3 linked regions of the Robertmurraya sp. FSL R5-0851 genome follow. The protein of the gene in region 3 interacts with the protein of the main gene of each other region in a pairwise test. Links are inferred from orthologs where the notes say so. Each region holds a gene or a part of one and is shown on either strand. Other genes may lie near its edges.

Region 1 (7,860 bases), 1.1 Mb from region 3 along the record:
AGTAATCAGCCATGAGACTATTCGTCAACACCTTCTACAAACAGAAGTTACTTTCGTCAAGCCGACCGACCAATTGAGGAAAGTGCTCTTTGTAGAAGTAGACGGACTATATGTGAAAAGGCAACGTGGAAAACGACGTGGGCGGGAAGAAAAGATTGCTTCCGTACATGAGGGCTGGATAGTCAACGGGAAACGAACATCCTTAATCGCAAAACGTCACTATGTCCACAAAGGTAAAGAAGCGTTCTGGGAAGGATTTGAGCAGTTCTTAATAGATAATTACAACTACAATCCGAGTGAACATCACCTCGTAATTAATGGGGATGGAGCCCAGTGGATTACGGCTTGTCAGGATCACTATAAGAATGCATTCTTTGTCATCGACCGATTCCATGTAGCTCGTGAGGTTAAAACGCTTTTCAAAGGCCATAAGAGATATAGAGTCATTCGTAAGAAACTGGCTCAATATGATGCGAAAGGATTCCTAGTGGAACTTAATAGTGCAGTTGGTACTCTTGAAAACGAAAAGAAAGAAGAACGGTTAGAAGAGTTCATACAACAGCTGTCAAAATATCCTCAGGCCCTTGGAGATTATCGCGAATGGTTGAAGGAAAAAGACATAGACACCAGCCACTATCGTCCAATGGGAAGTGCGGAAGGAACGATGAGTGTATTCGCTAAACGGCTTAAAAACGGCCGCAGCTGGTGCGATAAAGGAATACAAGCATTTATTGACTTTATGGTTGGTATGAAGGATGAATTAGAAATCAAGACGATTTTAGGACGAATTAACCCTAACGATCAAACCGCTTCTGTTTCTCAGCCAAAATATTATGTGGAAAAGTTAAAGAGTTCAGTCGGAGAGCTAACAAGAAATAATTTATCATATTTAAATCGGCAAAAAGGAAAGCCGATATACCATGCTTTACAAGCCTTACGAGGTTTTTAAAAAATGAAGGAAATGAACAAAAACAAAACTAAATTGTTTAGATAACGCTTTCATTTAGGTGGGAAATATAACTAAATAAGAGGGGAGTTTTTCTATCCAAAAAAAACTCCCACAAAAACTTGACTCAATCCATTCGGCCATCCCACTGATGTGGGGTGGTTTTTTTGTTATTATGTAAGAAACGAAAATGGAAATGAGGATTTATATGGCAGAGTTAATAAAAGATAGATATAGCCCTTCATTTTTTAACCAATTTATCAAAATATTGAAGTCAGCTTATCCGGATTTTGATGAAAACCAGTTTTTAACCTTTATTTATAATGACGACCGTTTATTTTGAAAGATCAATCAAAAATGATGATTCAAATGCAGTAGTGGGCATTAGACGAGGATGAGCATATACGAAGATTAGCGAGTGAGGGCTGCCGTCCGCGTCTCCCTTGGGCTCCCACTTTGTGAGACATTAACGTTTTCATTTGACGTTATTAACGAATCCATTGAATCACAAAATCTTCGGATTGAATACGGGATTGATTTTATGAAAGCGAATGGAAAACAAGCCCGAAAGATTTTTCATTTATCACAGAAGACCTATCCAAGTGGAACGACCCACTTGACCCGAGAACATGTATTTAAGAATTTGAGTACACGTAAGCATTATGAAGGTTTGCATGGAATTTGTATCCTCGTGAATGGTGAAGAAAAGGTGAAAGATGAATTCACGCTAATTATGAGTAAATAGAAAGACCGTTGGATTCATATCCAACGGTCTATTTCATTAGTTCTCTTCAATTTCTTTACGATTTTTCTTCAACATCTTTGAAAGTACTTCATATACAATCGGTACAATCACTAGTGTGAGAAGTGTGGATGATGTTAAACCACCAATGACCGTGATGGCTAATCCTTTTGAGATTAAGCCAGATCCACCAGCGCCAAATACCATCGGTACCATTGCACCAATTGTTGCGATGGCGGTCATTAGAATTGGACGTAATCTTGTTGCTCCCGCTTCAATGATTGCATCACGGATCGACATTCCTTCACGTTCCATATGAATAATACGGTCGACGAGTACAATTGCGTTCGTAACAACGATACCAATCAACATCAATAGTCCCATCATTACGGATACTGAGATTGTCTCACCAGCTATCCATAATCCTACGAAGGAACCAATCACCGCAAATGGTAGAGAGAATAGGATCGCAAATGGCGCTAACCCTTCACCGAATGTGACCACTAAGATGAAGTACACAATCAGTACAGCTGCCAACATCGCTACCCCAAGTTGCGTGAACGTTTCTTGCATATCCGCCGCTACCCCAGAAACTCCAAGTGTTACTCCTTTAGGCAAATCAAGTTCATCGATCTTTTTGTCTGCTGCAGAGGTTGCCGCAGAAACATCATCTGTTGTTACTGTTCCAGAAACGGTAGAGTAGTATTCCCCTTCACTACGAGCTAATGTGTTATAGGTTGTTCCCTCTTCTACGGTTACAAGTTCAGACAACGGCATGGTCGTACCCAATGCAGTTGGTATTTGAGTTTCCAACAATTCATCGATTGATTTTGCGTCTGTTTTTGCTTCACGTTGAACGATGACATCAATTTTTTCACCGTCATTTTCTACGGTTGTTAAGACGTCTTCAGAACCTGTATTTGCTAGTGCTCCAACAATTTGTGCGGTGGTTAGACCGTATTGTAACACATCCTGTTGATCCACATTTAACACATGCTCCACATATGGATTTTCCATATCAGATGTAACGTCTTCCAAGTTTTTAACATCGTTTAGTGCCTCTTCCACTTGGTTCACTGCTTTATTTAAGTCTTCTAAATCTTCACTGTACAATGTGTAGCTGACTTCATTTGAACTCATGCTACCCATCGCCATATTTTGCGATTTCCATTCACCAGAATGATCAATATTAAATACATAATCTTCTACTTCTTTTTTCACTTCAGGAAAATCCTTCATGTCAGGATCAAAAATCAGGTACATTAACGCACCTTTTGCCCCACCCGTCATGATAGCCGACATGTCTGTAGACGCACTATTGTTGTAAGAAATTTGAACAATGTCTATATCGTCACGTTTCATCAGTTCTTGTTCAACTTCTTCAATATTTTCTAGCGATTCTGCCTCAAGTTCACCAGCAGCTGGTGTGTACGTTAGGTAAATGGTTTTCTCTTCTTCAGAACCCATAAAACTAAAACCAATGATTGGAGTTAATGCAAGAGATCCTCCAAGTAATACTACTGCAATTAGAGAGGTAATGATCTTATGATTTAACGCTTTAGCTAGCACACCTTTGTACCATGTTGCTAATCTTCCAACCTCGTTGTGCTGTTTAACTTTCTTTTCTCCGTATAAATTTTTTCGGAATAAGAAATGTGATAATGCTGGAACAATCGTAATCGCAACAATTAGTGACGCACCTAAGGCAAATGCCATCGTTAACGCAAACGGTCTAAAGAGTTCGCCAACCATCCCACCTACGAACATAAGTGGAGCGAATACCGCCACTGTTACGAGAGTAGATGACAGGATTGGTTTAAACATTTCAATCGTTGCTTCACGAATTAATGCACGACCTCTAAGCTTTTCATTTTCCAAATTCATTCGTCTATAGATGTTTTCTACAACAACGATTGAGTCATCAATCACACGACCAATCGCTACCGTAATAGCACCTAAAGTCATAATGTTTAAGGTAATATCAAGCCAGTTTAATAGCAAGAATGCCATAAAGATTGACACTGGAATCGATACGATGGATATAAGTGTTGATTTTACATCACGCAGGAATAAAAGAATGATGATGACCGCAAACAAGCCACCAAATAGTGCTTTTTCGACCATTGTGAAAACAGAGTCTTCGATTGGTTTTCCTTGGTCTAACGTTACATCAATGACTAATCCATCAATGGCCTCTTTTTCATCCTCAATTAAGTCTTTAATTTGATTAACTACTTCAACTGTATTTGCCTGTTGGCCTTTTGTGATTTGAATAGAAATAGCCTCTTCTCCATTTGTACGGGAAATGGATTGTACTTTTCCAACTGTTTCTATCGTAGCGATATCTCCTAATGTAACAAACGGAGTTGGATTTTCTGCCGTAGGAGTTACAGGAATGAGCATCTCTTTTAGTTCATCAACCGTTTTTATATCTCCATCAATGGCTACCGCTTCTTCTCCTTCTTCATACTGTTGGAGACCTAGTGATAGCGCCATATCGCTGGCTTGAACCATTTGTTTCACGGTATCTTCCGTTAAACCAAGCGCTTCCATCTTCTCTTGGTCATACGTGAATTGCACTTCTTCGATATGTTGACCTGTAATGGTTGTGGATCCAACACCATCAATATTGTTTATTTCCGGTAAGATGGTTTCTTCAACCGTTGTTGATAATTCAACAATATCTTCCTCTGTGCTGGATATGGATAAAGCCAACACAGGCATCATATTCATACTAAGCGCCATAATTGTTGGCTCTTCAGCAGCTTCCGGTAACGTGATATTATCTAGTGCTGATTCAAGTTCACGTTTTTTCTCATCCATATCAACGCCATAGTCGTACTCAATTTGCAATTGAGCTACGTTTGCAGATGAGTTTGAAAAGACCGCCTTCACATCTTCAAGCCCCTCAATCGTTTGCTCCATCGGTATGGATACTTCATCCATTACTTGTTCAGCTGTTGCACCTGGATACACATCCATGACAATCAAATATGGAATCGACACATCTGGAATACTTTCCATCTTCATCTTTGTGCCAGAGTATATGCCAGCAGCTGTAACAATAATGGTTAATAACCACACAGCAAGTTTATTTTTCAGGACGAAATTAACTAAACTTTTCAAACATTTTTCTCCCCTTTTGATTAATTTCAAGGTATTTGTTATAATTAAACTAATGAATGACCAGATAGTCATCACTATAACAATATAACTGACTGATCGGTCAGTCGTCAACTTGTTTGTACTCACAATGTGTTAATACGGACTACTATAAATAAAGATTCAAATTTTCTAATAAAAAATGACAATTAATATCGGAACTTGTTTTAACGGGGGTTTACTATGAACGAAAAAGACAGGCAAATTATCGAAGTGAGCATGAGGCTTTTTGCTAGTAAAGGATTTTCAACCACATCTATCCAAGAAATCGCAACAGAAAGTGGAATATCAAAAGGAGCCTTTTATTTACACTTTAAATCAAAAGATGACTTACTATTAGCTATTTTACAATACCATTTTGAGATGATAGAGCAAGCTTTCTCAGAAGTAATAACAAGCTCACAAAGTCCTAGAGAAAAGTTTATTTCTCAACAGATGGCATTATATTCACATTTTCTTACGCATAGAGACTTTCTTATTATGCTCACAAAAGAGCAAGCGATTCCGAGAAATGAAACCATTAAACATTTGTTACTAGGGAAGCAAATGGACTCTCATCAACACTATCGCCAAAGCATTATTGATATTTACGGTCCGGACATTGAACCGTACTCATGGGACATAACGATCATCCTTGAAGGCATGATTAAATCGTATATGGGGGTTTTATTATTTTCTTCCCCTGATTTTAATATCAAACAGGTTACTGAGTTTATTCTTAAAAGAACAGATAGTATAGTGAAGGATATTTATGAGGACAGTCCCTTCTTAACAAACGACAAAGTCGAAGAAATCATCCATTTCTTCCTTTCGTCTGATCAGCCATCGTTATCAAATGTATTAAAAAACTTAGAAGAAGAGATAGATAAAATAGGAGAAGACGAACTGCTAGTCACTTTTCAAGTATTAAAAGAGGAACTTGAAAAAGAAAAGCCACGAGCTCCTGTCATTCAAGGAATGCTATCAAACTTCAGTGGTTATCCTAGCCTAGATCACTATAAAAATCTCATTTCAGAATATTATTCAAGAAAATAAACGTTCAGAGATTGAACATTTTTTACCCAGTTTGACCAGTTAGTCATTTAAAAGATATACTTATACTGACCATATAGTCATATGAAATGAGGGGTAAAGATGAAGCTAAATGAGGTAGTAAAACAGGCAGTTCGTGAAACGATGATAATAAGTAAACGATTAACGAGTGCGCAAATTGTTGAAAAGCTGCAAAAACAAGGAATCCAGGCTTCACTTTGTAAGCGCCTTGTCACACTTGAATAGGAGTAGAATACTTTGAAAACAGCCATGTACAGTAGGCTTGTCCTAACGATTATTTTATATAGCGTCTTCACCTTTTATATCAGTTGGAATGTACATCTGTGGTTACAGTCCACTTTTTCTATAGAAATTTTCGGAATCGTTGTTGCTGTTATTTTTCTATTATCCTACAGCTATGTTCTAGCGAGATTTTTTAAAAAATTATTAGTTCTCAAATCACTAGTGTTGCATTAATTTAAATTCACTATTAAAAATACTCAAAATGTTCAATATTATTATTTTGTGCAAAGAAAAAGTCCTTTATAATGGATTAGTCAGGTGGTAACCCGTCCAAATCCACTAAAAAAGGACCATCACATGGACCAGATTACACGAAAAACTTCATTTGGACAATGGTTTTCACCTATAAATCTTCAATTATTTGAAGAAAACGTGAAAACGATGAAATTAGATTACTATACGAAAAAATTAACGACAGAGTCATTTCTAAAATTACTACTTTTTGCGCAGCTACAAGAAATTGAAAGTCTGCATGCGCTGGGTGATTGTCTTTTCGATGACCAGCTTCAAAAAGGGATAGACCTTGATTCTATTAGTATTTCTCAGTTGTCACGGCGGTTAAACGGCATAAACCCTGATCTATTTCAAAGGCTTTTCCTTGATTTAGTGTCACAAATTCATGCCAAAACGCATTACACGAAACTCGTGATGCCGTTAAAAATCATTGATTCAAGCACATTGCCACTTAATTTGACCAATCATAAATGGGCTAAATTCCGCAAAACAAAAGCAGGTGTAAAGTTACATTTGCGCCTTGTGTTTATGGAAAAGGGTATATCCTATCCTGAAAAGGCCGTTATGACAACGGCAAAAGAACATGACCGTGGTCAGCTTGAAATCATGGTGGATGACAAGGAATGCATGTATGTGTTTGACCGTGGTTATCTAGACTACGAGCGCTTTGATCGCATGACTGATGATAGCTACTTCTTTCTTTCACGGCTACGCAAAAATGCAGTCATACGGAACGTATACGATTTTAAGCTACCCAAGGATACAGCTGTTTTATCAGACCAAATGGTGTTGATAGGTACGACTCAAAACCGTGCTGAAAATTACTTTCGGCTTCTAAAAGTGATTGACTCAAAAGGAAATGAACTTCATTTAATTACAAATCGTTTTGATTTAAGCGCCGAAGAAATTTCAGAAATGTATAAATCACGGTGGGCCATTGAGCTGTTTTTTAAATGGATCAAACAACATCTCAGCATCAAAAAGTTCTACGGTCAAAGCGAATGGGCGATTCAAAATCAAGTATTTATCGCACTAATTGTTTTTTGCCTACATGTTCTCGTACAAATCGAGACCAGAAGCAAGCGAAAAACCTTACAGATTAGCCGTTATCTAAGGGCTGCATTGTGGAAACCAGCGAATGTTTGGCTTCGAAAGATTGAAGGAAAAGCCATCCCTTAAATATGCAAATTGTCGTCGTTGCAAAAGTCTAATTGTAAATAAATTTCCAAATGGATAGGGCCACCTTTGATTGGGTATTTACTTTTTTGCCTCTAAACAGGGAAGGTGAGTAAACTGAAAATTATGACACTATTTATGCAACACTAGTGTTCTCAAATATATAGGTTCTTATTGGTTCGGAATTATTCAATACACTTTGTTGCTTCTTCCGATTGCTGATTTTATCGGTTGGCTCTTTATTTTTGCTGGTTTTTCACCTGAC
Region 2 (7,089 bases), 130 kb from region 3 along the record:
GTCCCTACTGCAAGTTCAAGACCACTCTCATAAGTCCATTCAGCCAAGGGTTTGATCGGTTCTCAGCAATCCCGACTCTCTGTGTCAAACAAACTCGGCTTACTACTCTTAATCGACGATTTTCTTTTATGAAATACAAAAAGGGCTTCTCTCCTGAAAAAGGACGAGAAACCCGTGGTGCCACCTTTATTAGCTAAATGTATTAGCTCACTTTACAGATATCTTTGCTTTCCATGAAGCAACAAATATCTGTCTCTTGTAACGATGAGACTTTCGCCAAGGCCTACTACTTTAAACGGTTCGGTTTGGAGGCTCCGAAGTCCATTCCCTAATACTTCCACACTGATTTGCACCAACCATCAGCTCTCTATAGTTTCTGTAAAAGGTACTACTCTTCATCAATGCCGTAGTCTTTAATTGCTTATTATCATATAAGATATATATATAAAAGTCAATGTTAATAACAGAAATTTTTTAAAAGTTAAATTAAATATTTTTCACTAACAGTTTTTCTATTTTTTGTCTCCACACATATGCCAATTCATTTACTTCTAATAAGTCTTTTAAACCGGCTTTATTTTTCTTATCATGAAGGAAGATCTGATTGGCGTATAGGATAGATACTTTATCTTGGGTTCTTTCTATCAATTCGAGCTTCCCGTCAGCCTGTACCGTTCCTTCCTGCAGTACTTTAAAGAAATAACCAGTATAGTTGGTCTCAACAATTCTTTTTAAAAATACGTCTATATCATTAAATTTTGAAATGGTAGAGCAAGGAACACGACCTTGTGTAACTTGAACAACTGCATTACCTAGCGAATATACATCACCTATGTAAACATCCTTTTCAAGCATACCTGATACACAAAGGTTTTCTCCTAAAGCTGGTAGGGAAAGCTTTACATTAAACTCCTTTTCCCATTGCTTATAATGTTCAAAAGAGTAGACACATACCGCTCGCTCTGGCCCCCCATGGTGTTCTAAATTCGCTACACCATCACCAACAAATCCATTCTTTGTTAACTCGGCTATAGATACCTTTCCTTTTCCAATTCCTGAGCTTTCGTTTTTCCCTTTCCACAAAAATGATTTCGGCTTACCAACACTTAGCGCAATTATCTCTCCCATCTTGTCACCCCATACCTTCACATGATGATACATATTTTAGCCTACAATGTTTGGAAAATCCATTTTTATGTAATATTAAAAAGACTCATGAGTTTGGATGCTTAGATCCATATTATAGGTATGCGAGTAATCACTAATTTGGTGAATAGGTCCCTTTCTTATAAAAAATGAATGAAGGCGGGTCGAAATGTCGAATTCTTACAAATCTAGAAACGGGAAAAAATATAAGGAAAACAAAAAGAAAGGTGATGGTAAACACCATAATCAAAGGTGGGCGGTGCTTTCCTTATCATCTATTCCTCTTGTGATGACACTTGGTAACTCGATGCTAATACCGGTACTTCCCGTTATGGAAAAGAAAATTAATATTTCTCCCTTCCAAACAAGTATGATTATTACGGTTTATTCAATTGTTGCGATCTTATTGATCCCAATTGCCGGTTATGTTTCTGACCATATTGGGAGAAAAAAAGTGATAGTCCCAAGTCTATTCATTGCAGGAATTGGAGGTCTTATTTCTGGATGGGCTTCTTGGAAAATCGCTGATCCTTACTGGATTATTTTAACCGGAAGGGCTTTACAAGGTGTTGGTGCAGCAGGTGCCTTCCCAATAGTTATGCCCTTGATCGGAGATATGTTTAAAAGCGAAGAAGACGTTAGCAGCTCTCTTGGAGTGATTGAGACATCAAACACTTTGGGAAAAGTATTAAGTCCAATTCTTGGTGCTTTTTTAGCAAGTTATTTCTGGCATCTACCATTCTGGGCTATCCCTGCGTTTTGTATCATATCTATCATTTTAACTCTCTTTCTCGTTCAAAATCCTAAGAAGAGAACAGAACCAATTCCATTTAAGAAGTTTTTCCAAAACGTAAAGAAAATCTTTATTAAAGATGGCCTTTGGCTCTACACTGTATTTATTGTTGGAGTTATTCTCATGTTTGTTTTATTTGGAATCCTATTTTACCTCTCAGATATATTGGAGAAACAGTATAACATTAAAGATGTGAAGAAAGGATTGTTTTTAACAATTCCACTCGGAGCACTATGCCTTGCTTCATATATAACAGGTAAAATGATTAAGGAAAATAAAGTTTTGATGAAATGGATTACGTTTGTTGGAATCGTTTTACTATCGATTAGTACAGCAACTCTAAGCTTTTCAGATCATTTATGGTTTATGATATCTATGTTTACCATTGGTGGCATTGGAATAGGCGTGGGACTTCCTTGTTTAGATGCGTTCATAACTGAAGGAATCGAGATGGAGGAGAGAGGCACCATTTCCTCCATCTACAGCTCGATGAGGTTTATTGGTGTAGCAGCGGGTCCACCTATCATGGCGATTCTACAAAAACATCTCCAAGCCTCCCTATTTTATATACTAGCTTGCATAAGTGCTGTTGGTTTACTTGTAATCTTATTTGGTATAAAACCCGAGAAAAAAAGTGCTTAAAAAAAGTCGTACTGCTAGCAGTACGACTTTACTTTTAAATTTTTCAAGTGATATCCACTGACCTTGACGTTGTTTTATTCTTGAACAGGTTTCTTTACTAGACCTAGTATAACTCCTGATACAATCGCTCCAGCAACGATAGCGATTAAATACATAAACCATCCACCCTCAACTAATGGAACTACGAATAATCCACCGTGTGGTGCGCGTAATCCAATTCCAAACATCATTGTTAATGCACCAGCAACCGCTGAACCAGCCATCAGTGAAGGAATGACACGAAGCGGATCAGCCGCCGCAAAAGGAATAGCTCCTTCTGTAATAAAAGATAATCCCATAATATAGTTAACTTTTCCTGCTTCTCTATCTTGCTTTGTGAACTTTTTACCAAAGAAAGTAGTAGCAATCGCAATTCCCAGCGGAGGAACCATACCTGCTGCCATTACTGCAGCCATTGGCTCATAAACTCCATTTGCTAACAACCCAGTTCCAAATACGTACGCAGCTTTGTTAATCGGTCCACCCATATCAAATGCCATCATTAAACCAAGTACTAATCCCAGTAATACGGCATTTCCTGTACCTAAACCTGATAACCAATTAGTAATTCCTGTATTAAGCGCTCCAACTGGACCATTTACAATATAGATCATTGCAAAACCTGTAATAGCAATACCTAGTAAAGGATATAAAAGAATCGTTTTAATACCTTCAAGTGATGATGGTAAACTAGTTAGCACCTTTTTCAAACCAACAACAATATAACCTGCTAAGAAACCTGCAATAATTCCACCTAGGAACCCTGCACCACCACTATTAGCTAATAATCCTCCAACTGCACCAGCTGCAAAGCCAGGACGGTCAGCGATACTCATGGCAATAAACGCTGCTAAAATAGGAACGATAAAACCAAATGCACCACTACCACCACCGATTGTCATTAATGCTTCTGCAATAGGGTGATACGAAGGATCTTCTGGATTAAAAGCGTTGTAACCAAACATGAAAGAGATAGCTATTAAAATTCCTCCACCTACAACAAATGGAAGCATATTAGACACACCACTCATTAGATGTTTATAAATGGTAGCACCTACACCTTGACCTTTTTGCTCAGAAGAAGAAGATGCATTTCCACTACCCTTTAAGATTGGGGCATCTTGTTTTAAAGCTCTTTCAATAAGTTCCTTCGGTTTACGAATTCCGTCTGCTACTTTTGTTTCAATAACATGCTTACCATTAAAACGATCGGTTTCAACATTTGTATCGGCTGCAACAATGACAGCAACTGCTCTTTCAATTTCAGCAGGTGTTAAGACATTCTTTGCTCCGCCAGAACCTCTTGTTTCAACTTTAATGTCTACACCTAGTTCAGCGGCCTTAGCCTTTAGAGAATCCGCAGCCATATACGTATGAGCAATTCCAGTTGGACAAGCAGTGACTGCAACGATAAATTTCTTTTCCCCAGACATCGTTTCCTCGTCCCCTTCCTCTTCCTCTACCTGGTCATACTGATCGATAATGTTCAAAACATCTCTTTCTGTATTTGCGTTTAATAACGCTTCTCTTACTTCACTTTTCATTAAGATGGATGAAAGTCTTGCGAGCGCTTCCAAATGTGTATTATTCGCCCCTTCTGGAGCTGCAATCATAAAGAATAAATGGGCCGGTTGACCATCCAGTGAATCGTAGTCAATTCCATTTACCGACTTACCAAATGCAATTGAAGCTGTTTTAACTGCCTTCGTTTTTGCATGAGGAATGGCGATTCCTTCTCCAATTCCTGTGGTACTTTGCTCTTCACGCTTTAAAATACCCGCCTTAAATTCCTTTGCATCCTCTAGCTTTCCAGCGCGATCTAATACAGCAACGAGCTGATCAATCGCTTCAGGCTTTGTTGAGCCTGAAAGGTTTAGATGAATGGTTTCTTTTGTTAAAATTTCGGTAATTTTCATCTCTATTTCTCCTTAGAACTTTGTAATGTTAACATTTGTATATAGTGTTTCTATCTTTTCTTTCGTTGCTAACCCAATTGAAAAGGCAGTTGCACTTCCAGATGCAACACTGTAACGAAACGCTTCATCAATTTCTTTTGTTTCTTCATATCTCGCTAAAAATCCAGCCACCATTGAATCTCCAGCTCCAACTGAACTTTTCACTTCCCCTTTTGGTACATTTGAAAGGAAGGCAACTTCAGAATTTACTAACACGGCTCCTTCTCCTGCCAAGGATACAATGACGTTTTCTGCTCCCATTTCAACAAGCTTACGAGCATAAGGCACTACTTGTTCTGCAGTGGTAAAACTAGTATCAAATAATTCACCAAGTTCGTGGTGATTTGGCTTTATAAGAAAAGGTTTATATGGTAGAACTTTCTTTAATAATTCTCCTTCAGCATCAACAACAAACTTTGTTTGATTTAGATTACATATAGACACCAGTTTCTCATACGTACTTGACTCCATACTTGATGGAATGCTCCCTGCTAATACTAATGTATCTTCTGAAGTTAATTGTGATATCTGATCCTGAAGCTTTTTAAAATCTGCTTCTGTAATGTTTGGTCCCTTTGCATTAACTTCTGTTTCGCTAGTAGATTTTAACTTCACATTAATTCTCGTATCTTCATGAACTTCTACAAATTTTGTTTCAATGTTTTCCATTTGTAAATAATTCTTGATATATAATCCTGTAAATCCACCAACAAAACCCAAAGCCTTACTAGGAACACCCATTCTTTTAAGTAATCTTGAAACATTTATTCCTTTTCCACCAGGAAATTTCGACTCATTCTTTGTACGATTCAGATCTCCTAGTGTTAAATCCTCTACCTCGACTATGTAATCAAGAGAAGGATTAAGTGTTACGGTGTAAATCATTCTTTCACAACCTTTATTGTCGTTTTGCTCATGTATTGATCTTGGAACTCGCTGTTCAAGTCATCTGTAATGATTGACGCTTCATGTAAGTCAGCAATCTTAGCGAATGCTATTTCTGAAAACTTCGATTCATCACTTAACACAAAAACTTCTCTTGAGAGAGAAATTGCTGATTGCTTTATCATTGCTTCTTCTTGATCAGGTGTTGTGTACCCGAACTGAGTATGGATTCCATTTACTCCCATAAAACATTTATCAAAACGGTATAGTTCTAAACTCGTTAGTGCTCCTCGACCAATAATGGCATTCGTCTTAGGTTTTGCATAACCACCGATTAGATACATTGGGATGTTTCTATCTAGTAAAGGCTTTACATGCATAAGTCCATTGGTCACGACCACGATGTTTGTTGGTAAGTAAGGAATCATTTCCAAAACTGTTGATCCTGCATCAAGAAAAATACAATCTCCTTCTTCCACTAAGCTAGAGGCATACTTGGCAATTCTCTTCTTTGGTTGAAGGTTTTTGGTCGCTTTTTCGACCATGCTCGGTTCTTGTAGCTTACCCTGTAATCGAGCGGCACCACCATGTATCCTTTTTAAGAACTTATCATCTTCTAGTTGTGTTAAGTCCCTTCTAATCGTTGACTCTGATGAACTTGTTAAATCAACAAGGTCTTGTATTTTCACAACACCTTTTTCTTTTAATTGCTGCAAAATCAACCGATGGCGCTCTGGTGTTAACAATGTATCACCCCATTAAAACGCTTTCTTTTTTTAATTCTTGAATCAAGTGTACTGCAACCCCTTTAGAAAATCAATCACTTTCTATCAAGATCTTTCTTAAATTATCAAAAACTATCAAAAATTCGACAAAATTCACCTTTTTCCTATGAGAGTATGAAAAGATTCACTTAAAAACATTCACATGATTTACTATCTGTTTGGGGAAAGTAGTAAATGAATTAGATAAGGAGGCGATAATAATGGATTCTAGAAGAGTAAAGCAAATTTTATCATCATCAGCGGATATTCACGTGGAGTATAACGGTGCTTCAGTGTGGATCGACGAGCTTCATGAAGATGGAAAGACAGCAACTGTTCATTTGAGGGGCCCATTGGAAGAAAGATCAACGGTAGATATTTCAGAACTCGAAGAAGTATAATAAAAAACAACCAAAAGGACTTCCAATTATGAAGCTTTTTGGTTGTTTTATTTTAAGGATTTAATTTTAATTTGGTCAAAAAAAGCATCCATACAATATGTGGACACTTCTGTTTATTTCCCTTCAGGCTGAGCTTGATTGCGCTTATCTTGGACCTTTTCATACCATAAATGCGCATGAGAGAACATTGTAAATAATAGAAAGAAATTCATTGACCATACACTTACAAAAGGTGCAATACCTCCAATTTCAATTGAGTGCCAACCTTTTAACTTCATGACTAAAAATAACTCAATGAATACGAGAAAAAAACCACCAATTCCAGCAATAATTGTTCGAAGCATATGATACCTCCACGATCTATACTGAATTTTACAATAATTATAACAAACTGTCACAAAAAGTTCAAATTTAAAAGGTTGGGCATAATTCTATGCCCAACCAGATTTCTTAACGGTTTCTAC
Region 3 (7,145 bases):
TATCTTTTTTATGTCATTTTTCCTTGTTTATGCCATTTTTATTCTCGATTTTTCCCATCTATGTTTTGTCTCGAAAAAAGAAACAATACATATGTAACACTTATTTACTAAAAGGAGGGGTTTACATTGAACAAGCGTCTACTTTCTGTAGGTTTTTCTTTAATGTTGCTTACTGCTTGTAACAACAATGCAGCTGAAGATACTAATAACCGCACAACGGGTACTTCGGATGTAGGATTTACAAGTGACCAAGCATCAAGATATACAACAAACAGAACTCAACGAGTGAATAATACTGATATGAATCCTCTAGTTCGGTTAGGTCGAGGAGATCATCAATATCATATGGACTCCGATTACCGAGGCGGAAGAGAGATTGGCCGTACAGATGTGGGAACTAACCCGTCCCCAACCGATGATTATCGGTATGTGAAAAAAGGTCGAGGAGAGAACCGAGGCTTTGGAGCAGCTGGAATGAACGGGTCATCAAACGAACAAGGCAAATCTAAATCACTAGCACATAACGGTGACATATTAAAAATTAAAACAGGCGTTATCACAATTGACCCTAATGCTTATAGTACTGGTACACCAAGTGGGAAATATCCACATAGCCAGATTATTAAGCAAGGTCAATGGAAGATTGTTACTGGCCAAGCTGGACAGCAACAACCAACACAACAACAGCCGCAGGCGACACAGCCACAACAAGCTCCAACACAAAATCAAAACCAAGCAGCTCCTGCTGACCAAGCACCAGCACCAAAAACTACACCTGCTGCTGGGTCCATTAGCTCAATTGAGTCGCGAGTAATTGAGTTAACAAATGCTGAACGTAAAAAAGCTGGTTTACCTACGCTTCAAGCTGATACTAAACTTAGTAACGTAGCTCGTGAGAAATCACGTGATATGCAACAAAAAGGGTATTTTTCACATACGAGTCCAACTTACGGCTCTCCATTTGACATGATGCGTGATTTTGGAATTACGTATCAGAGTGCTGGAGAGAACATTGCAAAAGGACAGAGAACTCCTGAGGAAGTTGTCCAGGCATGGATGAATAGTGAAGGACATCGTAAAAACATTTTGAGTGGTAACTATTCACATATTGGCGTTGGTTATGTAGAAGCTGGTAACCACTGGACCCAAATGTTTATAAAGAAGTAGTAAGAATGCTCCCATCATGGGGGTATTTTTTAGGTAAATAAACAAAATGGAATAATTATGGTCATAATGCAAAAGTTAGGAATGGAGCTTTTTTGAATGAGGTGGCTAGTTTGTTCAAATCTTCAACTGTTTTTGAGCGAAGAATGTTCGTATTTGCATTAATAGTAATAGCTATTTATTTACTACCTTTATTTGTTCTAGGAGAAAATGCGCATATACGAGTTCATGATAACTTGGATTCCAATCTTGCTTGGTATAAAGTCCTTTCCCGTAGTGGGGAACTATTTGGAGAGATTGATGCTGTAATCCCACAAGTTATAAATGGACTGCCTAGAAATGCCTTTGGAACCGAATTTAGTGGAATCGTTTGGCTTCATCATTTTCTTCCAACGATGACGGCGTATGCTATTAGCCAGGCGATCACACGTATTTTTGCATTTCTTGGTATGTACTTATTGCTTCGAGATTACTATGTGCCAAAAAGTTCTGATACGGTGATTCGTATAGGTGTTGCATTAGCCTTTGCGTTAACCCCTTTTTGGCCATCAGGGATGTTAAGTACACTTGGTATGCCATTGGCATTATGGGCATTCCTTAATGTTCGAAGTGGAAAGAAAACTTGGAAAAACGTCATCATTTTTACTTTCTTACCATTCTATTCTAGCTTTGTATTAGGTTTTTTCTTCTTTATGGTAGCGATGGGGATCTTTTGGTTTTACGAGCTTTTGACGAGAAAAAAGCTTCAAATACGATTTTTTCTTTCTATCATGTATATGACAGTGGTTTTTTTACTTGTAGAATATCGTCTAGTTAGCTCCTTCCTCGTTGCTGGTGAACCAAACAGTCGAGATGAGTATATTCATGCCACTCTTCCATTATGGCGCGTGATTCGCTTAACTTTTAAGAATTTCATCCTAGGACATACACATGTGATGACCGTTCATGGTTTAGTCATCCTTCCAATACTCTTTATTGCTCTTTTTTTAGTATTAATAAACAAGAGTTGGAAAGAGCATAAAGTGTATCTTACCTTATTCGTTTTAAACTTTTTCTTATCCCTTTGGTATGCATTTTGGTTTTATGAAGGCTGGGCTCCAATCGTAGAAAGATTTCATTTTTTGAATACCTTTAATTTCGCGAGGTTTCACTTTCTTAGACCGCTTATTATTTATATCAATTTCGCACAAGCTTTGTTCATTATTAAGTCCTACATTCAAAAAAACGGATATATTCGCTACATCCTTGTTGCACAGATCATGCTGTTATTTGCCTTTAATGAAGAAATCATTAATCATCGAAAGCCAACCGTAAAACAATTTTACGCAACAGAACAATTTGAGAACATAAAAGCGTATATAGAAAGACCGGTAAACGAGTATCGTGTGGTAAGTATTGGCCTTCATCCAGCAATTGCACAGTATAACGGTTTCTACACACTGGATACGTATAATAACTTTTATCCTTTAACTTATAAGCATCAATTTCGAACCATTATTGAAAAGGAATTAAGTAAGAATAAAAAAATTAAAAGGTATTTCGATGAATGGGGAGGAAGATGCTATATTTTTACAGCCCAAATGGGAAAGCATTATATGGTAAAAAAGAATTCTTCTAAAACTTTAAAAAATTTGCAGCTTCAGACATCCAAAATTAAGGAGTTAGGTGGAGAATACGTATTTTCAGCATTGCCTATTAAAAATGCGGATGAAAACAAATTGCAGCTTGAAAAAATATTTCAATCGGACAGCTCTGCTTGGACCATTTATTTATACAAATTATATTAAACAGCTAGGAGGACCATATTTTGAACTCAACAAACGTAACAATTGTTGTACCTTGTTACAATGAAGAAGAAATCTTACACAAAACCTTTTCTGATTTATCCAACTTGTTGACTAGTATGATTGATGATGGGCTAGTTTCTCCAAAGAGTAAGATACTGTTTGTAGATGACGGCAGTAAAGACCAAACATGGAAACTAATATATAAAGAAACGTTAAAGAACGGAATGATTAAGGGAATCAAACTGTCTAGAAATGTAGGTCATCAAAATGCTTTATTAGCCGGTATTCACATAGCAACAGAGTCATCGGACGCTATTATTACGATTGATGCAGATTTACAGGACGATATATATGTTATGCGAGAATTTATTGAGAATTATCAGTTGGGATATGATGTGATCTATGGTGTAAGGGAGAAGCGTGATTCTGATACATTCTTTAAAAGATTTACAGCTGAATCATTCTATAAGTTAATGAACAAAATGGGAGTAGAGCTTATATATAACCATGCGGACTATCGTTTATTGAGTAAGCGTGCAGCAGAGTACCTACAAGGATTTGAGGAAGTGAATATGTTTTTACGGGGAATTATTCCTCTCCTTGGATTTCAATCTACAAAGGTTTTTTATGAAAGAAAAGAACGAACAGCAGGTGAAAGTAAATATCCTTTACGAAAAATGCTATCGTTTGCATTTAATGGTATTACTTCCTTTTCAGTTACTCCGATTCGGTTAGTTCTCGTTGGAGGTTTAGTTTCTTTTTTTATCAGTCTTTTCTTTGCACTTTATTTTCTAGGTTTAAAATTTTTTGGAAATACAGAGCTTGGCTGGACTTCCCTTATCACCTCTATTTGGCTGATTGGTGGTCTTCAATTAATCGCAATTGGGTTAATAGGGGAATATATCGGAAAAATATATAAAGAGTCCAAACGCCGTCCAAAATACATCGTTGATATTGATATGTTCAAGCTGCCAATCGGACGAAACTTTGCACTTGATGAGGGGCAAGAGTTGTTCAAGGATGATGCTATACCCATTCAAAGCTTATCTGAATATAACAATTAAACCTATTTTTTTGTATCCATAAAAGCTATAATATGAGCTCGGGAAAAACTCAGTGTGTAAGCTCTGAGTTTTTACTATTAATATAGGGGAAGACAATGATGGCAACGTATTTACAACTTTGGCAAAAAGCACTACAAATAGAGATTTCATATTTGAAAAAGTACGGTAGCACAAGGTATCGCCTTACTCATGGCTACGCGATTAACGAGAGGGAACCTTTTATTTATTATTTTAATACGGCATCAACTACAACGAGTATTCCAATTGGGTCTAAAGTAACATTATGGTGGGGAGAGCGAAAAATAGCTGGTCGAGTTTTATCATCAGAAGGGAAAAGTATGATGATAGAACTTGAACAATATATCGGAGCTGTCTTAAGTGAACTCATGCTCCAATATGATCCATGGGAACTTTTAGACGAATTAATTAATCGACTTCAAGACATTCGTTCAAGCAAGAAGAAAAGGGCAAGGATTCAAAAAATGATGGAGCCAAGTATGGTACCGCTGCATCCGATTGAAAAAATAAAAACGAATGTACATGAGCTTGTGCTCAGGTCAAAATATAATCCGATTACCTTTGTTTGGGGTCCTCCTGGAACTGGAAAAACCTATACACTTGCAAGGGTTGTTGCCAATAAATATTTAAAAGGGAAAAAGGTGCTTGTGTTATCTCAGAGTAACCAAGCTGTGGATGTGTTAATGTTAGAGCTCCTGCGATTTGTTGACAAACAAAATAAGCTCCAGGTTGGAGAGCTTCTTCGATATGGATCACAAGTAAGTGAAATATTACAGGATACTCCTTTAACTATTGATTATTTATTAAAAAAACATCACCCTGAACTTTCAGAGCAAAGAGAAGAAATGAGAACGGAGAGGCATTTACTAAAAAAAGATTTAGTAGGTTCTTTCTCTGCAAGAGACTCTCAAACACTTTTAGAAGTAGAAAAAAAGTTAGTTCAGGTTCTAGATAAAATTCGTACGAAAGAAATGATGTTTGTAAAAGATGCGGAGGTAATTGGTACTACGCTCGCAAAAGCTGCCTCAGACCCCGCTATTTATGAAAAGGAATATGATCTGGTTATTATAGACGAGGTAAGTATGGCATATATCCCGCAAGTTGCATTCGCAGTTTCTCTAGGGAAAAGAAGCATTGTTTGCGGTGACTTTAAACAGCTACCACCCATTGCACATGCCAATCACCTGCTAGTAAATGAATGGTTAAAAGAGGATGTGTTTCATAAGTCTGGAGTTGTAAACGGGTTGAAAGAGGGGGCGTTGCATCCTCATTTATTTTTATTATCGGAACAAAGGAGAATGCATCCAGATATCTCAGCATTCACAAACCAATTTGTTTATTTGGGTCTTGTAAAAGATTACAAAAGTATGTACACCATAAGAGAGCCAATCGCAAATAGAGCTCCATTTCCAAAGATGGCATCGATTTTATTAGACACGAGTCATATGGGGGAGTACTGTATGCGTTCCACTTCTGGGTCGCGATTTAATTTGTTACAGGTTTTGCTCTCATTTCAGGTCATTCATGAATTATATATGGGTGGTTCTAAAAATATAGGGTATACGACTCCTTACCGTGCTCAAGCAGAACTAATGGATACACTGTTGCAAGATTTATACAATCAGCAGCTTCAGAAGGGGGAGATTCTATCTGCAACGGTACACAAATTTCAAGGAAGTGAAAGGGAAGTAATGGTTCTTGATACGGTTGATTCCTTTCCTGAAAGTAGACCGAGCATGTTATTAACCGGGAAAGAGAGTGAGAGGTTAATTAATGTAGCAGTGACAAGGACAAAGGGTAAATTTGTTCATCTTGCTAACCGAAATTACATAAAACAGAAGGTATACCGAGATAAAACGTTTCGAAAGTTAGTAGAATTTCAGGAAAGTAACAATCAGCTTATTACTTCGGCACAAATAGGTACCTGGATAAAAAATCAACATGATCATATAACCTGGATGCATGCGAAAAAACTCGAGAAATTGATAAGCGATGTAAAGTCAGCCAAATCTGAAATTCTCGTTTCTCTTCCAAAAGGAAAAGAATTATCAAATGAGTGGATCCGGCATCTACAAGGCTCTTCCGTTAAGCTTATTATTAGATAAGAAGAGAAACAACCACCATTTCCTTTTGTCATGATTGATAAGAAGATACTTTGGGTTGGAGTACCTTATGACGCTACCAATGGAACATTGCCACCATTTATATCTATCCGAGTCTATTCAGAAAGGCTTTGCACCTATTTTTTATCACAGTTATAGGAATAAAAAAAGAAAAGACCCCCGTAGGAGTCTTTTCTGCGTATTGCGGCGACGAGACTACACGCCACATTCGTGTATTCCAATAAAGGAGCGTCTCTCGACTTATGCAATTCAGCTCATCGCTTCATAACTATAGCACGTCTTAACATTTAGTACAAGAAAAATTTATTTATTTGCAATCAGATGCAAAATAATGCACAATAAAATAAATACCTTTAAATTGAGATATTTTAATTAAAGATAAGGGAGTGCTAATAATGGAGCAGTTATTACCTTTAAAAGGACATCATCATGTATCCGCCATAACAGCGAATGCAAAGGGAAATTATGAATTTTATACAAAAACCCTAGGTTTACGACTTGTGAAAAAAACCGTAAACCAAGATGATACGTCTGTCTATCATTTATTTTATGCAGATGAACGAGGGAATCCAGGCACCGATCTGACGTTTTTTGAAATACCTAACGCAGGTCAAACAAGATACGGTACAAATAGTATCTCAACTACTTCTCTACGTGTTCCATCAGATTCTGCGATTCAGTATTGGAAGGTAAGATTTGATTCCTTAGGTATTGAATACGAAGAACAAAACGTATACAAAAGATTATCTCTTGCATTTAAGGATTTCGAAGGGCAAAGATTGATGCTTGTATCAGATGAGAATAATCAAGGTGTTAAAGGGGGAAAACCTTGGGAGAAAAGCCCAGTTCCCGTTGAACATGCGATTATAGGATTGGGCCCTGTGATGTTGACCGTAGCAAAGCTTGAATCTACTGCTCTGATTCTATCTCGGGTTTTAGGATTTAAAGAAGTAGGAACCTATATGCTTCAAGATAAGAAAGTGACAGTA

Evidence for each region.
Region 1: the proteins of MKX65_RS13910 (region 3) and MKX65_RS19745 interact in binary tests that used the Bacillus subtilis proteins (3 or more experiments, as listed by UniProt). The link is inferred for Robertmurraya sp. FSL R5-0851 from one-to-one orthologs.
Region 2: the proteins of MKX65_RS13910 (region 3) and MKX65_RS14600 interact in binary tests that used the Bacillus subtilis proteins (3 or more experiments, as listed by UniProt). The link is inferred for Robertmurraya sp. FSL R5-0851 from one-to-one orthologs.

What each region holds. Positions count from the first base shown.
Region 1 is NZ_JBBOOE010000001.1:3,851,757-3,859,616, forward strand. The notes cover bases 1,528-5,201. They hold MKX65_RS19745 (efflux RND transporter permease subunit), read right to left. Parts: upstream 4,815-5,201; coding sequence 1,728-4,814; downstream 1,528-1,727. Other genes in these bases: MKX65_RS19740 (hypothetical protein), read left to right, coding at 1,528-1,691; MKX65_RS19750 (TetR/AcrR family transcriptional regulator), read left to right, coding at 5,034-5,201. Also shown: MKX65_RS19735 (ISLre2 family transposase), read left to right, coding at 1-949; more of MKX65_RS19740, read left to right, coding at 1,365-1,527; more of MKX65_RS19750, read left to right, coding at 5,202-5,885; MKX65_RS19755 (hypothetical protein), read left to right, coding at 5,985-6,128; MKX65_RS19760 (IS4 family transposase), read left to right, coding at 6,483-7,598; MKX65_RS19765 (metallophosphoesterase), read left to right, coding at 7,795-7,860. UniProt on the Bacillus subtilis protein: Required for self-resistance to surfactin, an antimicrobial lipopeptide surfactant produced by B.subtilis. Also required for swarming motility.
Region 2 is NZ_JBBOOE010000001.1:2,843,748-2,850,836, forward strand. Bases 2,097-4,999 are described here. They hold MKX65_RS14600 (PTS fructose transporter subunit IIABC), read right to left. Parts: upstream 4,537-4,999; coding sequence 2,656-4,536; downstream 2,097-2,655. Other genes in these bases: MKX65_RS14595 (MFS transporter), read left to right, coding at 2,097-2,581; pfkB (1-phosphofructokinase), read right to left, coding at 4,549-4,999. Also shown: MKX65_RS14590 (MOSC domain-containing protein), read right to left, coding at 487-1,128; more of MKX65_RS14595, read left to right, coding at 1,316-2,096; more of pfkB, read right to left, coding at 5,000-5,460; MKX65_RS14610 (DeoR/GlpR family DNA-binding transcription regulator), read right to left, coding at 5,457-6,206; MKX65_RS14615 (H-type small acid-soluble spore protein), read left to right, coding at 6,446-6,625; MKX65_RS14620 (hypothetical protein), read right to left, coding at 6,739-6,969; MKX65_RS14625 (hypothetical protein), read right to left, coding at 7,076-7,089. UniProt on the Bacillus subtilis protein: The phosphoenolpyruvate-dependent sugar phosphotransferase system (sugar PTS), a major carbohydrate active transport system, catalyzes the phosphorylation of incoming sugar substrates concomitantly with their translocation across the cell membrane.
Region 3 is NZ_JBBOOE010000001.1:2,713,144-2,720,288, reverse strand. What follows is about bases 2,035-4,993. They hold MKX65_RS13910 (glycosyltransferase family 2 protein), read left to right. Parts: upstream 2,035-2,971; coding sequence 2,972-4,015; downstream 4,016-4,993. Other genes in these bases: MKX65_RS13905 (AAA domain-containing protein), read left to right, coding at 4,111-4,993; MKX65_RS13915 (DUF6044 family protein), read left to right, coding at 2,035-2,951. Also shown: MKX65_RS13920 (CAP domain-containing protein), read left to right, coding at 475-1,167; more of MKX65_RS13915, read left to right, coding at 1,311-2,034; more of MKX65_RS13905, read left to right, coding at 4,994-6,138; MKX65_RS13900 (VOC family protein), read left to right, coding at 6,552-7,145.